One region of the Pasteurella atlantica genome, then DNA from elsewhere that is predicted to be linked to it. Evidence: riboswitches for the same ligand, from Rfam matches in the RefSeq annotation. Region 1 holds a riboswitch; the other holds the start of a gene.
The links. Region 1 has a riboswitch for thiamine pyrophosphate ahead of U9966_RS07075 (3-oxoacyl-ACP reductase). Riboswitches for the same ligand answer to the same signal wherever they lie in the genome.
Positions count from the first base shown of each region.

Region 2: another riboswitch for thiamine pyrophosphate. It lies ahead of thiB (thiamine ABC transporter substrate binding subunit); the one in region 1 lies ahead of U9966_RS07075 (3-oxoacyl-ACP reductase).

Region 1 covers NZ_OY856306.1:1,493,485-1,496,908, reverse strand. Annotated here, with positions in the region: gene thiD (bifunctional hydroxymethylpyrimidine kinase/phosphomethylpyrimidine kinase) at 1-210, opposite strand, end outside; gene thiM (hydroxyethylthiazole kinase) at 200-1,003, opposite strand; gene U9966_RS07075 (3-oxoacyl-ACP reductase) at 1,042-1,812, opposite strand; TPP riboswitch at 2,041-2,131, opposite strand; gene U9966_RS07070 (hypothetical protein) at 2,378-2,572, opposite strand; gene U9966_RS07065 (YrhB domain-containing protein) at 2,604-2,894, opposite strand; gene U9966_RS07060 (hypothetical protein) at 2,966-3,187, opposite strand; gene U9966_RS07055 (hypothetical protein) at 3,187-3,375, opposite strand.
Region 2 covers NZ_OY856306.1:164,257-167,680, forward strand. Annotated here, with positions in the region: gene U9966_RS00795 (hypothetical protein) at 1-117, shown strand, start outside; gene U9966_RS00800 (lysozyme inhibitor LprI family protein) at 114-461, shown strand; gene U9966_RS00805 (hypothetical protein) at 415-840, shown strand; gene U9966_RS00810 (hypothetical protein) at 934-1,233, shown strand; TPP riboswitch at 1,576-1,695, shown strand; gene thiB (thiamine ABC transporter substrate binding subunit) at 1,746-2,729, shown strand; gene U9966_RS00820 (YadA-like family protein) at 3,074-3,424, shown strand, end outside.

The DNA.
Region 1 (3,424 bases):
ATCATCAGCAATTGCTTTTAGTTGTGATTCAATGGTTGTTAAAGGAATAGGATGAATATCAAAAACACCTGTTGTATTTTGAGCTGTAATTGCTGTAATAACAGACGTTCCAAACACTTTACGCATTTGAAAGGTTTTTAAATCAGCTTGAATACCTGCACCGCCGCCACTATCTGAACCTGCAATAGTTAAAACTTGATTAATTTTCATAACTTATCCTCGCATTTTTTCGTACCATTTCATCATTTAATGCACCAAGTGAGTTGATAAATTTCACATAAAAGTCACCTGTTTCTGTTAAATTTAGAGAAGTTGCAGCTATTTCACCTGCAATCGCATAAGCACAGCAACTATTGATAACAGCGGTAAAGTAATCTTTTTTATCTACAACACTTAAAAATGCACCACATACCGCACTTAATAAACAGCCAGAGCCTGTAATTTTAGGTAACATCGGTGTACCATTTTCAATTTTAGCCACTTGTTTACCATTACTGATATAATCAATTTCACCACTGATTGCGACAATACAATGATATTTTTGAGCAGCAATTTTGGCTATTTCACTTAAATCAGCGTCACCTTTCCCAGCATCAACTCCTTTGGCATTCCATTCAACACCAGCCAAATAGGCAATTTCACCTGCATTACCTCGAATAAGATCACATTTCACTTCATCAAGAATACGTTTAGCGGTATTTTTTCTAAATGATGTTGCACCTACCCCAACAGGATCAAAAACAACGAGAACATTTACTGAATTAGCCGTTTTTCCTGCCAAAATCATTGCCTGAATTTGTGGTTCACTCAATGTTCCCATATTGATAACCAAAGCATTAGATAAAGCAGGAAGTTCGTGCATTTCTTCTAATGAATCAGACATAATCGGTGAAGCACCTAATACCAACAAACCATTAGCAGAGAAGTTAGCCACCACAATGTTGATAATATTATGTATTAATGGATTTTGCTGACGTATTTTAGAGATTAATTGTGTTTCCATTCTATTTCCTTTTTAAAATTAATGTTTATAAGCACAAATTAACCAAAGACTAAGCCGCCATCAACAATCAGATTTTGTCCTGTTACGGCTCTTGCCCACGGACTTGCAAAGAATGAGACCGTATCTGCTAATTCATCAGGAGTAGTTACACTGCCTAAGGGAGTTGATTGAGCAATAAAATCAAATACTTCATCAGGTGTGCCTGAACTGGCATCTGTTGTTTTTAATAATCCCCCTGAAACCATATTGACACTAATACCTTTGCTACCCAAATCTTTGGTAGCAGTACGGGTAAGTGCCAATAATGCTCCTTTTGCTGATGTATAGTCGTGATACGGCACCACAGGATTTTGAAATAAGTTCGTACCAATTGTAATAATTCGACCAAAATGGGATTTTTCCATATATGGAACAACTGCTTGTATCATATTTAATGCGCCAACTACTGCTGTTTTATGTTGTTGCAGTAATCTTTCTTCAGTTAAACTTTCAATAGTGTCACGTAAATCACCATTAAAACGATAATCAGCAAGGGCGTTATGCACTAATGTTGTAGGCTCTCCCAATTTTTCTATCACTGTTTGTAACATTTGAGCAATACTTTCTCTATCTCTTACATCTCCTTGTACTGCAATAGCGTTATTGCCTAATTCGTCAGCAAGTAATTCAGCTTGTTCTTTACTATTACGGTAATTAATGGCTACTTTTGCCCCCTCTCGAGCAAAAGATTTTGCAATAGACGCACCTAAACCTCGCCCAGCACCAGTGATAATAACAACTTGTTCATTTAGTGTTTTTACATTTGACATAAATATTCCTCTCAGTCATTTAAAGTGTAATAAATTTAATTGAAAATAGCCGAGAGAGTAGTGTTTGAAAAACAGAAACAGAGCAGTGCTTGATCGAAATTAAGTATGAAGTAGTATAAGCTTGTAAGGTACAAGCCACTATATGAATAGAGAAAATGATAGACATATTAACCTACTAAATGTAAGTTAATAAGCATCATAACTATTTGAAAATAAAATTGAAAAGATAAGAATTTCATTCTAGTTTCCTACGTCAGTGCTAACTGTTTCAGGTTCAACGGGTATTTCTCAGCTTGTTACAGCACCCCGACTAAATTCTGCGTCATTATAGTGAATTAAAGTGTGATTGCAAGAGGTTTATTGTAAGGGAGTATATTTGTAAATTTTAAATGGGATGTGACCGCTATATTCTATTGGCTTTTAATATAAGTAATTGATATATAAATATATTATTGTGTAAGCAGGGCATAACCTGTCTATTATGAAATATTAAATTTGTAAATTTTTGATTTGATCTACCCGCTATATTCGAGACTGTCTCCTAAACTGTGTAACTGCACTTTAGTTAAAAATTGTCACAAAACTGATAGTATTCAGAAAATCCAGCAGACATACACGAATGCCAAAACATTATTGGATAAAAAATTTTCTCTTCCTTACTCCATTCTGATGGCGGTTTATGTCTTATATTTTCATCAATTAAATTAACCCAATCACTTTCATCATTTTCTTTTAGAAATTTCAAATCAAATTTATTCATTATTTACCTCCTTTTTATTACTTCTTTTATTTTATATTTTTGAACGTTTCATCTTATTTTCAAATATATCAATATAATGCGCTATATTATATGCTGTACCTGTTTCTTCAATAGCTCCATCTATTTTACTTACAATATAAGGTGCATTTCCTGCAAGCTGATATGAAAAATCTTGTGTTTCAATGTATTTTTTGGACTGATAAAAAAACACCCAACAAAATTTGCTTTCTATGGTAGCTTCTTCAAGAATAACAACTTGATCTTTAAAATCACTTTTTAATAATTTTTCTATTTTGTTTTGTGCGTATTGTTTCGTTATCATTTTATTCCTTCTTCTTTTTTACATTGACGAATAGCAGAGTAGAGTAGGATTAAACTTCCAAATATATGTATCTACATTGTTGTACATTTATTTTTAATTTCTTTCCATAATTCTCTTATATACAAAGTTATTTCCCAACAATCTGACTCTTTATAACCCCAAAAACACCAATAATAAATGGTGTATTCGTGAATATAAAAATCTTGGTTAATGATAGGTTTTAAAATACGCCAATTTTTGTCAAATTCTTCTTGATTTTCAATTTCATCCAACGCTTGAAGCATCATTTCCATTAAAACAAACTTTTTATCTTCATCTGTCTCTTCTTTATAAGAACTAAAAAATTTTCTATATCTTTTGGGTTAGCAACTTCATACGCCCAATCTTGCATACCTTTATGACAGGGATAATTAAACTTAATTGATAATTCTCTAATTGCCTTTTCTGTTCCATATCTAAATTGGGGTTCTATAGTGTTCATTCTTGTAAATCCTCATCAATTATTTGTTTGATATTTTTATTTTGCTTTG
Region 2 (3,424 bases), 890 kb from region 1:
GCTGAACCATTATTAGAAACTCTAAAACAGGACTTTCCGAAACATGAAGATTTACCCAAGATAGAACGCATTTTTAAAAAAATGGGGAAGCGTAAGCGATTTTTGGGAATTTTTTGAGTGCCAAAAAATCAGCTAAAGGAGAACTAATTAAAAAATTCGTATTTATCATATTTTGTTTTAGTGGAATTTGTTTTGCACAAACCCAAACTGAAATGAATCAATTAGCTTATGCTGAGTTTCAAAAATCAGATAAAAAATTAAATGAAGTGTATCAAGCAATTCTATCAGAATACAAAACCGCTTCGCTTTTTATTGAAAAGTTAAAGAAATCACAACGGCTATGGGTAAAGTTCAGAGATGCAGAATTAGAGATGAAATATCCTGTTTCTGAAAATGCGAATCCACGAGTGATGTATGTATCCAACATTGAGTGCAACATACTTAAAAGAATTAACAGATAAAAGAATTGATACTTTAAATCAGTGGTTACAGGGAGTGGAGTTTGGTACTCTTGCTGGTTCTATAAAAGTTGTTGAGAAACTTTCAACAGAAGAAGCTATGCTGAATAGAATATGGAACTTGAAAGAGGTTCAAGCAAGCAACCAATATATTGTTAATAAATCCAATGGTAAAAGGAAATTGAAATTACTGATTTCTAAAAGCCCTAGTGAAATAGAAAATACAGATTATTGTATAAAAGTTGTTGAAGATAATGGTACAAATTATGTGACACATTATAATTTTGTTATCTATCCAGAAAGTGGGAAAATAATGTACTTGGACGCCATTACAGGTGAAGAGATTGAATTGGCTGATTGGAGAAAAAGCCAAGATCAATAGCGGTAAGATGATCACAACTTCTTGCAAATATTTTAATAAAATAAAAATTTTTACCTTTATCAATATTGCTTTAAACTTTTAGAAGGAAACAGAATGAGAAGAAAATGTGGTGTAATCAGCTTGTTCTTTTTAATAGGAGCTATCACATTCATTTTTTATAAAGATAAAAATAATTTAGAAAATTCTGTATGGAAATATTGTGGTAATGGAAAGGGAGATATTGCAGATGTACTTGACTTCAGAAAGCAAAACTATTTTATTATAAAAAATAACAGTATTTATGTTAAAGAGACTTTAATTGGTATTATTGATAGAATCGAATATTACTACATAGAACGCAGGTTATTTGTTGAGAGTCTCGCAGGAGATATAGGTAGATATTGTGAAAGATAAGTTGATTTGTTGATGAAGGATTGAAATTAAACTTCTTTTTAGAGTCAGGAAGTTATGCGACTGCGTTAGTGAGAGAGTTGGTTTTGACTGATTAAATAAGAAATACATACACATACTGAATATTAAAAAGAGAGAAGTTTATAAAAAGATATCAAAATACTTTTTACAATAGGTATGTTATTCATTATTACTGCCTATCACTCTTCTATTATATGGAATTACGTTTATGGAAAACAAGCGGTAAGATGTTGATAAAAATTTGCAAATACTTAATCACATCTCACCGCCTCTAACTGATTAAGTTTAAGCTTGTATCATCACGATCTTTTTTCTATAATCTTACTGTTCTCATTGGGGTGCTGGTAAGCGGTTACATTTTAGTGACTTTTTACAAAAGCTGAGAAATACCCATAGAACCTGATCTGAGTAATATCAGCGTAGGGATTTGAGGCAGTTCAATTTAATTATTCTGTTTTAAATCCTTCTATTTTTATTTTTTAGAAGGAAATCAAATGAAACACCATCAACTCGTTATCCTTTCCACACTTGTATTATCCACTACAGTTTTAGCGAATACGCCAACATTAACGGTTTATACCTATGATTCGTTTACGGCAGAATGGGGAGTGGCACCAGTATTAACACCCCTTTTTGAAAAAGAGTGTGGTTGTAACCTGAAATTTATGCCATTTCAAGATGGTATTACAATGTTTAATCGTATCCGTTTAGAGGGTAAGAAAACGAAAGCAGATGTAATGTTAGGATTAGATAACTTTTCGTTACAACAAGCGGAAAAATCAGACTTATTCACTAAACATCAATTAAAAATCGCTGATTTAAATTTGCCACAACAATGGACGAATGACACTTTTTATCCTTATGATTTTGGTGAGTTTACGTTTGTGTATAACAAACAAAAATTAAAAAAACCACCTAAAAGTTTGGCAGAATTGGTTAATCGTCAAGATATAAAAATCATTTATCAAGATCCTCGCACCAGCACAGTTGGGCGTGGTTTATTAGTCTGGATGAACAGTGTTTATGGCGATAAAGTAAAAACAGCGTGGCAAAATTTAGCTAACCATACTGTGACTATCGGTAAAGGTTGGTCTGAAACTTATGGTGCATTTTTAAAAGGTGAATCTGATATGGTATTAAGTTATAGCACTTCGCCGCTCTATCACCATTGGTATGATAAAAATGATAATTATGTTGCAGCCAATTTTTCTGAGGGACATTTATCTCAAATTGAAGTAGCCGCTATTTTGAAAAGCAGCAAAAAACAAAAGTTAGCCCGCCAATTTTTGGCTTTTTTACACAAAAAAGAAGTACAAAAAGTGATTGCGACACATAACATAATGAAACCTGTTATTGTGGATTATATTGATCCTGCTTTTGCGACTATGCCTGTATATAAAGCCTTAAATGTATCTTTACCTAATGTAGATACATTAAGAAAATGGCAAGCAGAATGGCAAAGTGCAGTGGCTAATTAATGTAAAACGTATGATTGTACAAAATATATAGCAAATAGACAGGGCATACCCTGTCTATACAATACTTACACATCAATGAATTATATGAAAAATTGATATTATCTTAATTTTAATCTGTGATATATATCACAAAAATCAAAAAATCATCCCTAAAATGTAAAAAAATCATCCTTTTCTATGCCCTCAATCAAATGTATATTTTTTGGCAGGCCAATCTTTATCCAAAACTATATAAATCAACTAATATAATGGGGTGTTTTATGAAAAACCATACATACATACATACATACATACATACATACATACATACATACATACATACATACAAAAAATCTTCTCTTTGCTTGGCTATAGGGTTAGCCCTCGCCTCTTGTCAGGTTTATGCAGCTCCTACTGATTTTCAAGATGGTTATGTGGGGCATTATAATGATACCTGTAACGGTAAAATACCCGATACCACTTTTGTTAAAGTATTGCTCGGTCAAGGAGCGATGGTAAATACAGATCCTAATAATCCAAACAGTGATGATTGTCGTCCTAATAATGTGGTTGCAGTTGGTCACAATGCTATTGTAGGAGCAGATAACACCATTGCCATTGGACATAATGCTCAAGCAACGAAACGGGAATTTGGTCCAGAGCCAACAAGTGCTATTGCAATTGGACGAGATGCTCATTCTATGGGTATTAATTCA